DNA from 2 places in the Bradyrhizobium sp. WSM4873 genome. Region 1 is predicted to be linked to the other one. Evidence: predicted binding sites of a transcription regulator. Region 1 holds the regulator's gene; the other holds the start of a gene.
What was found. Region 1 encodes LexA, which represses DNA repair genes until DNA is damaged. Its sites were predicted from a motif close to TGTTCNNNNTGTGTTCNG; they were not measured.
Positions count from the first base shown of each region.

Region 1 (4,702 bases):
CGGGCAGAGCCTCGCTGGCCGATGGCGTGTCCTGTGACGAATCCGGCTGCGTGACGCCACTGGCCGACGGGAGGCTGGTCGCGCTGGCACTCCGCGTCGACGCTCTCGCGGACGATTGCAGTCGGGCCGTGCTGGTGGTGACGACACGTCCCGCGCCGCCCGATTGCGCCGCGATGGTGGTCGATCGGCGGCGGCTCGCCAGCCAGAGCGCGCTGGCGCTGGCGCAGCGTGGCGACGGTTTTGCGGTTCAGGCGGTGAGGGCGAGAGGCACGAGCCGCCCCTGGTTGCCGGCCGGCGCCGGCGAGGGTGATTTCGACGGCAGCCTCGCGCCAAAGACGACCGCGTCCCGCATCAAGGACGCAACGCCGGCGGAGACGGACTTGCAGGCCGACGATTGATCTGATGGTGCGGAGCAACGCAGTGGATCGGTGCGTCCGCTCGGATTCGCTGGGCGCAAACTACACCATCTCGCCGGCCACGGCCGGCGATGGCGATTCAATCCTGACCTCCGACCTCGTAGCCGGAGGGCGGCTGTTTCAGCCGATCGGCAGGTGCGTGACGGTAGGCTGCCTGCTGTCGGCGATGATCTGCGCCTTGTGCTCGCGCTCGGTGACCGACTGAGTCACCGGCAGTTGCAGCACGGTCGCCCGCTGGCCTTCGACGAGCTGCGTCACCAGGACATATTTGCCGTCGGGGAATTCGATCGCGTCGTGATGGCGGTCGGGAACGTGCGGATCGATTTTGCCGAACTTGCCCACGCGGGAATTGATGGTGCGCGTCCAGATCCAGCGATTGTCGTAGCGGACGTCGTCGGCGAAGGCGAGCTCCGTTCCCGGCAGCAGGCAGACGGCAACGGACGGATCGGCTGCGGAGGCGAAGCCGCGCGTCGAGGTGCCGCGGAAGCTTGTCGTGACGATCGTCTCGCCGACTTCGGCGGGGCGCGACGCGACGGCATGTAGGCTGTAGTCACACATCGGGTGCTCCTCATGCTGGGATAGCAACCCGCGTCTCTTATCGAGGCGCAGGCCTCTATCAGAGTGGAAGCACGAAAGCTCTGCTTGGTTGTGGGCAAATCTGCGGCTGGCTTCCGCAAGCCGCGATCACATTATCTTTCCCGAATTCAATAGGAACAAAGCCCGTTGCGATGCATTCGGGAGGCGCATGCGCGAATATTGCCGGCTTGGCTGCGGCGGGCGAACTTGATCGCTGGATGGTGTTTCCTCGAACACGCGAGCCGCGACGCGGTGCCATTTGAAGCGGTGCTGTTTCGGTGCTGTTTCCTGGGCGTCGCGAGGAGCCAGCGCCGGAGGAGGGGCCGGATAGTCTGTGCAGAACCAGAACGACTATCCAGCCGGAGCGGACGATGATCCGCTCCAATCTCTGACCGGCGATGCCGGTCGGAAGCGCGCGAGGCGCCAAGCACTTCAGGTATGAAGCACTTCCGGTATCAGTACTTCCGGTAAAGCCCGATCAGCTTGCCCTGAATCTTCACCCGGTTGGGCGGCAGGATGCGGACCTCATAGGCTGCGTTGGCGGGCTCGAGCGCGATCGAGGCGCCGCGACGGCGGAAGCGCTTCAGCGTCGCTTCCTCGTCGTCGATCAGCGCCACCACGATGTCACCGGTATCGGCGCTCTCGTTGCGCTGGATCAGCGCCATGTCGCCGTCGAGGATGCCGGCCTCGACCATGGAATCGCCGCGCACTTCGAGCGCGTAATGCTCGCCGGAGCCGAGCATGTCAGGCGGTACGCTGATAGTATGGCTGCGGGTCTGCAACGCCTCGATCGGCGTGCCGGCCGCGATGCGGCCCATCACCGGCACCGCCACGGGACGCTCGCCCTCGTCAGCCGGCAGGCTGGAGCTCGCACGCACCTTGCCGAGATTGCCCTCGATGACGCTCGGCGTGAAGCCGCGTCGGCTGCCTGCGGCTGCCTGGAGCTCCGGCAGCTTGATGACTTCAATCGCACGGGCGCGGTTGGGCAGGCGTCGGATGAAGCCACGCTCCTCGAGCGCCGTGATCAGGCGATGGATGCCCGACTTCGAGCGCAGATCGAGCGCATCCTTCATCTCGTCGAAGGAGGGCGGCACGCCGCTTTCCTTCAGACGTTCACTGATGAACCGCAGAAGCTCGTATTGTTTGCGCGTTAACATCTCGACCAAAGTCCCCCGGTTGATGTCGTCCGATTCCGAGACGCTGAATTCGGCTATAAGCCGCTACATGCTCGAAACAAATCATGAACGGACACTATATGTTCGATACATGTTCCGCAACTGCTTAATTTACCGTGAACAGAGCAAAGTTCGCGGAACGCGCATTGCCGGACGCTCAGACGGGGAGCCGCAACACTTCGCAAGCCGTGCCGGCTTCGGCCTTCGGCGCGAACGGTGCGCGCACGAGAAGTACCTGTGCTGCAGCGAGATTCGCAAGCAGCGAAGAGTCCTGATGATTGACGGGAAGAACGACGCGCGTGCCATCGTCACGCTCCTCCAGATGCGCGCGCAGATAGTCCTCGCGCTGGTCGTTGGTGCCGACGTCGCGGCCGAGCACGGCGCGTTCACGGTGATGGTGAATCACCGAACGGCCCGACAGGGCGCGAATCAGCGGCACCATGAACAGGAAAGCGCACACATAGGACGACACGGGATTGCCCGGCAGGCCGATCACACCCATTGCGCCGAGCCGTCCGTGCATCATCGGCTTGCCTGGCCGCATCGCGATCTTCCAGAACGCTATCGCGATGCCTTCGTCCCGCAGCGCCTGCTGGACCAGATCGTGGTCGCCGACCGATGCGCCGCCGGTCGTGATCAGGACGTCGGCGCCGCTCTCACGGGCGCTGCGGATGCCGGCGGTGGTCGCCTCCAGCGTGTCGGCGGCAATACCGAGGTCGATGGTCTCGGCGCCCTCGCTGCGGGCGAGCGCGTGCAGGGCGTAGCCGTTGGAATAGACGATCTGGCCGTGGCCGGGCGTGGTGCCCGGCATCACCAGCTCGTCGCCCGTGGCGAGAATCGCGACTTTCGGACGCCTGAAAACGGCAAGGTGCGGATGATTCATGCCGGCGGCGAGCGCGAGGTCGCGCTCGGTGAGACGGCTTCCCTTGCGCAGGAGCACGTCGCCCTCGCGGAAATCGATACCGGCTGGGCGGATGTGCCGTCCGGCGATCGCGGCTTCCTTGATCGTGATACGTTTGCCGGCGACAACAGTGTCTTCCTGGATCACGACGGCATCCGCGCCACCGGGAATGACGCCGCCCGTGAAGATCCGTACGGCCTCGCCGGCGCCGACCCTCCCGGCGAACGGTCGGCCCGCCGCGACTTCGCCGATGACGGTGAGCTCCGAATCGATCGTCGCGGCGTCGGCCGCCCGCACCGCGTAACCGTCCATCGCCGACATCGCCTGCGGCGGCTGCGTGCGCCGCGCCGCGACGTCACGCGCGAGCACGCGATGGTAGGCCTCGTCGAGCGAAATCATTTCTTCCGGCAGTGGCTCTGCATCCGCCAGCACCGCGGCGAGCGCGTCGGAAACCGGCATCAAGGCCACGGCGAAAACTCCTGCTCGGCACGTTCGGGCGAATGTTCCGCAAGTCTTCTAGCCGAGCGCGGGCGCAGAGGCAAAAACGGGGGCAGTCATCCCGCCGCTTCGCATCGTTCCGGAAGCCGGGATCAAGCGCGTCGCGGCATGATCCGAAGAACGTGAGAGATCGGCAGGAAAGTGGTCATCGAAGCCACGAAATCACCGGCCTGCATCGATCAGCTGCCTGCCTGCCCGGATGTTACGTCGGGCGCCTTGGATCCCTTATCCTTGTCGGGCAACGGATCGGCCTGGGATTTCAGATCGGCGGCCTTGCTCACAAGCTTGGCGGAAAGATCCGAATCTGAAGTTGTCCTGGCGAATTCAAGAAGAAGAGAGGCCTGCTTGGTGAGGTAGGTCTTGCCCAACACGATGATGCATCCGTCCGTAGAAGTCCCAGCGGACTCTAAGAGTCCGGAAGGCGGTATTCCGTTCCGGGAACTCTGTACAAAAATGCACAAAGTGATCGGGTTCCTCAATTTTTTCAAAATTGTTCCCGTCGGGTTTCGCGACGACAGATAGTCGTCAGATGCCCAATGCCTTCAATGCGTTCCCGACGTCCCGGGGCGAGGTCACATGCACCGCCGTCAAGCCGCGCGCCCGCGCTCCCTCGATATTTTCGGCAAGATCATCGAAGAACACGATACGCCCGGCGGGCACGCCGATCGCCGCAACGACGTGGTCGAAGGCCTTCGCGTCCGGCTTGCGCAGGCCGATGCTGGACGACAAATACAGCTCGCGGAAATGGCCGAGGAGGTCGGCATATTCCCTCGAGAAATGGTCCACATGCGGCCGGTTGGTGTTGGAGAAGGCGTAGAGCGGGATCTGCTTCGCTGCCCGCGGCAGCAGCTCGGCGATATCAGGCATTTCGCCGGCGAAGATCGCGTTCCAGCCTTCCAGGAACTGCGCATCCGAAATGCCGATTCCGAGCGAGGCTCGCAATGAGGCGAAATAGTCCTCATCGCTGATCTTCCCCATCTCGTGCAACCGATAGGCTTCGCTGTCCCGCACATAGCGCGCGACGATGGATTCGGGCTCGCAACCGGCATGTCCCGCCCAGCAGGCGATTGCCTTGGAGAAATCGATATCGAGCACCACGCGGCCGAGATCGAACAGGAGCGCATCCGCAGCTCCGG
Region 1 covers NZ_JBVVPS010000003.1:327,383-332,084, forward strand. Annotated here, with positions in the region: gene AC0L21_RS08205 (ComEC/Rec2 family competence protein) at 1-398, shown strand, start outside; gene AC0L21_RS08210 (hypothetical protein) at 537-974, opposite strand; gene lexA (transcriptional repressor LexA) at 1,448-2,149, opposite strand; gene AC0L21_RS08220 (molybdopterin molybdotransferase MoeA) at 2,325-3,536, opposite strand; gene AC0L21_RS08225 (hypothetical protein) at 3,746-3,937, opposite strand; gene AC0L21_RS08230 (HAD family hydrolase) at 4,092-4,702, opposite strand, start outside.

Region 2 (4,702 bases), on a different contig from region 1:
TTCCTCCCCGCCGGCGACATGCCGCCGCCGGGACCAAAGCCGTTCTTCTCGCTGCTCGATCAGACGCTGTCGGTGCAGCTCGGCCGCCAGATCGGGCGCTCCTTCTGGATCGACACGGTCGGCCGCTCCAACCTCGTCGAGATCCGGATCCAGCTCGACGACGCCGTGATGCGCGTGTTCGCGCAACGCAGCGCCGCCTATGCCTCGAACTCGGAGATCTTTCTGTTCTGGATGGTCGGCACGTCCTCGATCCTGCTGATCGTCGCGGTGCTATTCCTGCGCAACCAGATCAAGCCGATCCTGCGACTAGCAGACGCCGCCGAAAGTTTTGGCAAGGGCCGCGAGGCGCCGAATTTCCGCCCGCGCGGCGCGCGCGAGGTGCGGCGCGCGTCGGTCGCCTTCCTCGAAATGAAATCGCGCATCGAGCGGACGATGGAGCAGCGCACCGCGATGCTCGCCGGCGTCAGCCACGATCTGCGCACGATCCTGACGCGGTTCAAGCTCGAGCTGGCGTTGATCGGCGACAGCCCCGAAATGGAGGGTATGCGCAAGGACGTCGACGAGATGTCGATGATGCTCGAGGACTACCTCGCCTTTGCCCGCGGCGATTCCGGCGAGCAGTCCCAGCCGACCGACATGGCGCAGGCGCTCGAGGAGCTGCGCAGCGACGCCGAACGCCACGGCCACATTGCGACCGTCGCGTTCAACGGACTGCCCGTGGTCACGGTGAAGCCGGCCTCGTTCAAGCGCTGCCTCGCCAACCTCGTCACCAACGCCGCCCGCTACGGCAAGAGCATCGCCATCACCGGCCAGCGCGATCACCGTTATTTGACCGTGACGGTCGACGACGACGGGCCGGGCATCCCCGCCCATCTGCGCGAAGAGGTGTTCAAGCCGTTCCTGCGGCTCGACAACGCCCGCAACCAGGACGAAGGCGGCACGGGTCTTGGCCTCGCCATCGCCCGCGACATCGCCCGTTCGCACGGCGGCGACATCACTCTTGGCGACAGCCCGATGGGGGGATTAAGGGCGAGCGTGCGGATACCGGTGTAACTGCTCTTACCTCGCCCCGCTTGCGGGGAGAGGTCGGATCGCTCTTGCGATCCGGGTGACGGGGTGCAGGTCCGTCAGCGATCTCACTCGCGGAGAGAGGCCCCTCACCCCACCCCTCTCCCCGTAAGAACGGGGCGAGGAAGCGCACCGGCCGCGCGGCACCTATTTCGGCAACAGCGCCTTCAGCTTGTCCATGTCGCGCACGTTCATCTTGAAGCCGCCGGGCATCACGATGTCGCCGGGCTTCTGGTCCGGCTTGCACGCCCCCAGCCATTTCGCTTCGAGCTGCATGGTCGTGTCGCGGCCTGCCGTGCCGGCGGCGCCGCCTTGCGCGTGCGACGACGTCTTCACCGTATAGGCCGAATTGAAATCGCCAGTGATCTCAGCATGCGAAGTCGTGCTGATGCCGGCGACATTGCATTCGGAATCGCTGACATAGCCGTTTGCGGTCTTCTTGATGTCCTGCTTGGCGCAAATCTGCTTGGCCATCGGGGAGACGTTGTTGTTCATCTCCTTGTCGACGGTCTCGTCGGTGCAGTGCTGCATGGTCATCTCGGGCACCGGCGTGCCGGTCCTGACCATCTTCAATTCCCACAGGCCCGCCTTGCGCACCGGCAGGTCGTCAGCGCGGGCGCTGGCTGCCGACAAGACGAGACAAAGGGCGGAGCCGAGCAAAGCGAGTTTGCGCGTCATGAGGGAAGCTCCCGGCTGCGAGATAGCGGCGTTGCGAAAGCGCCTCAGTAGAGCGTGCGGATCGGCTGGTCGGCGGCGCCATAGGGCACCCAGCGGCAGGAGAACGAGATGTAGCCGCCCTCATAGGCCTGCATCGCCAGGAATTTGGCGACCTTGCCGTAGCGCGCGCAGTGATCGACCGCGACCTGCCGCGCATCGACCTGGGTTGCCATCGAATAGGCGATGATGCCGCCGGTGTCGTTGCCCTTGAACGGAGGCACCGGAAGGAGATCGGCGCGTGCCGACTGGCTCGCCATCATACCCAAGGCAAGTAGGCCCGCGGCCGCAATGATTCGCATTCCCGTCACTCCGATTGGTTGGCGGCAGTTTACGGTGCCGGCGCGACGGAGGAAAGAACCGAAGACCCCTCTAACGCAGCATTGCAGTCAACTCGTCGGCAAGTGTTGCCGCGCTGCACTTGACCTCCCCCGGCCTTCGCGGCACCGTCCGACCCTCGCAGATCATGCTGTCTGGATTGCCCATGCGCGCCTCGACCTTCCTGAAATCGCTCCGCTTTGCCGCCGTGCTCGGCCTCCTGTTCGGGGCGCTGTCGCTCGGCGAGGCCAGGGCCGCTAATCCGCTGGAGCTGAATTTCTGGCTGAGCGGGCCGCGCTATGACGGCAACGTCTCCGAATGCGACAGGGCGCTGCCGACGATCGCCACGCAGTTCTGGGAGAAGGAAAGCTCGTTCTGGAATTCCTCGTTGAAGATCACCGGCTTCGCCGCGGTTCACGAGACCGCGTTCCGGCCCTGGGCATCCGACAACATCCCTCGCCGCTATTGCACCGGCGAGGCCATGCTCACGGACGGCAAGATGCGCAAGGTGCATTTCTCGATCGTCGAGGATGGCGGCTTCGCCGGCTATGGCCAGGGCGTCGAATGGTGCGTGGTCGGGCTCGACCGCAACTGGGCCTACAACCCGGCCTGCCGCGCCGCCAAACAATAATTGAAAAAGTTCTGATCCGGACAAATCAGGCGGCCGAACGACGGTCGCCCGAATTTTGTTCTTGAAATGTTCTTATCGCCTGCTAGGCTCGTCTGCACAGTCTAGTTGAGGGGCGTCGCCATGTTTCATTCCAGATTGCATTCGTTCTCCCGCCTGATGATCTCGCTGACGCTTGCGGCCGGGCTGGCTGCGCTGGCCGGTGGCGCAAAGGCCCAGGACAAGCGGCAGAACACGCCCGGCGAATTCGATTTTTATGTGCTGTCGCTGTCGTGGTCGCCCTCCTTCTGCGAAGAGGCGGCGGAGCGCGGCGGCCGCTCGCAGATCCAGTGCAGCGGACGGCCCTACGCTTTCGTGGTGCATGGTCTGTGGCCGCAATATGAGAATGGTTTTCCGGAATATTGTCAGCGGCCGTCGCCGCGGCTGAACCGCAGCATCGTCTCCTCCATGCTCGATCTGATGCCGGCGCCGGGGCTGATCTTCAACGAATGGGACAAGCACGGCACCTGCTCGGGCCTGGCCGACCGCAACTATTTCGAAACGATCCGGAAGGCGCGCGCCGCAATCAAGATTCCGGCTGAATATCTCGATTTGTCGCAGGCCAAAACCGTGGCGCCAGCGGAGGTGGAGGAAGCCTTCATCAAGGCCAATCCGGGCCTCAGCAATGCCGCCGTCTCGATCACCTGCAACCGGACGCGGCTATCGGAAGTCCGCATCTGCCTCAGCAAGGACCTGCAATTCCGCGCCTGCGAGGAGATCGACCGCCGCGCCTGCCGCCGCGACCAGGTGGCGATGCCGCCGATCCGGGGTGGGTAGCCCAGGCGTCGTGCCTCTTTGCTCAGGCCGTCACGTGGCGTAGTGCTCTTGCATGAATTACCGCCACGCCTTCCATGCCGGCAACTTCGCCGATGTCATCAAGCACATCGTGCTGGCGCGCATCATCACCTATCTCCAGGACAAGCCGGGCGCGTTCCGCGTCATCGACACCCATGCCGGCGCCGGCCTCTACGATCTCGAAAGCGACGAGGCGCGCCGCGGCGGCGAGTGGCTGACGGGCATTGCCCGGCTGATGCAGGCGCGGCTGTCGAATGACGCCATGGCGCTGACCAAGCCCTATCTCGACATCGTCCGCGCTTTCAATCCGAAAGGTGAGCTCAAGGCCTATCCGGGCTCGCCGCTGATCGCGCGCGCCCTGCTGCGGCCGCAGGACCGCCTCGTCGCCTGCGAAATCGAGCCGAAGGCGCGGAAAGCGCTGATCGGCGTGCTGCGCCACGACGAACAGGCCCGCGTGGTCGACCTCGACGGCTGGATGGCATTGCCGGCTTTCGTGCCGCCGAAGGAACGGCGTGGGCTCGTGCTGATCGACCCGCCGTTCGAGGCAAAGGACGAGTTCGAAAAGCTCGGAGAGGCATTCTCGGCGGCTTTCGCGAAATGGCCGACCGGTATCTATGTAATCTGGTATCCTGCCAAGAGCCGACGTGCCACCGACACGCTGGTGCAATCAGTGGCGCGGCTCGCAGCCGCAGCAAAACCGCCGGGAAAATGCCTGCGCCTGGAATTCAGCGTGGCGCCGCAAGCCGACGGCGCAGCCCTCACGTCCAGCGGGCTCTTGATCGTCAATCCTCCTTACACGCTGCAGGGCGAGCTCAAGACGATCCTGCCGGAGCTGGAAATGCCGCTCGGCCAGGGTGGCGCTGCCAGATTCCGATTAGAGGTGCCGAGACCGTAACACTCCGGCATCTTGGGAAAAATATGCAGGAGCGGTGGTCAATCTGCAGAGAACCGTATTATGCTGTTGCGGTGACTGGCTTTACGTTCCGCTTCCGCGAATGGTTGCGGCGGAGTGAAGGCCTAAGAAAGATCCAGTCGGACCGAATGGTCTGCCCAAGGATGGCCAGCTCCCGGGCTTCGTAAGGCCCGGTCATGTCGTGACGTGCGTCTGCGTCACGACGGAGGAGCAATGAGGGGGAGTTT
Region 2 covers NZ_JBVVPS010000009.1:46,846-51,547, reverse strand. Annotated here, with positions in the region: gene AC0L21_RS14740 (ATP-binding protein) at 1-1,053, shown strand, start outside; gene AC0L21_RS14735 (DUF3617 domain-containing protein) at 1,216-1,746, opposite strand; gene AC0L21_RS14730 (hypothetical protein) at 1,791-2,084, opposite strand; gene AC0L21_RS14725 (hypothetical protein) at 2,267-2,731, shown strand; gene AC0L21_RS14720 (ribonuclease T2 family protein) at 2,852-3,544, shown strand; gene AC0L21_RS14715 (23S rRNA (adenine(2030)-N(6))-methyltransferase RlmJ) at 3,597-4,457, shown strand.
Region 2: a site for LexA is predicted at 2,788-2,805, ahead of AC0L21_RS14720 (ribonuclease T2 family protein). Genes of this name have one in related genera too.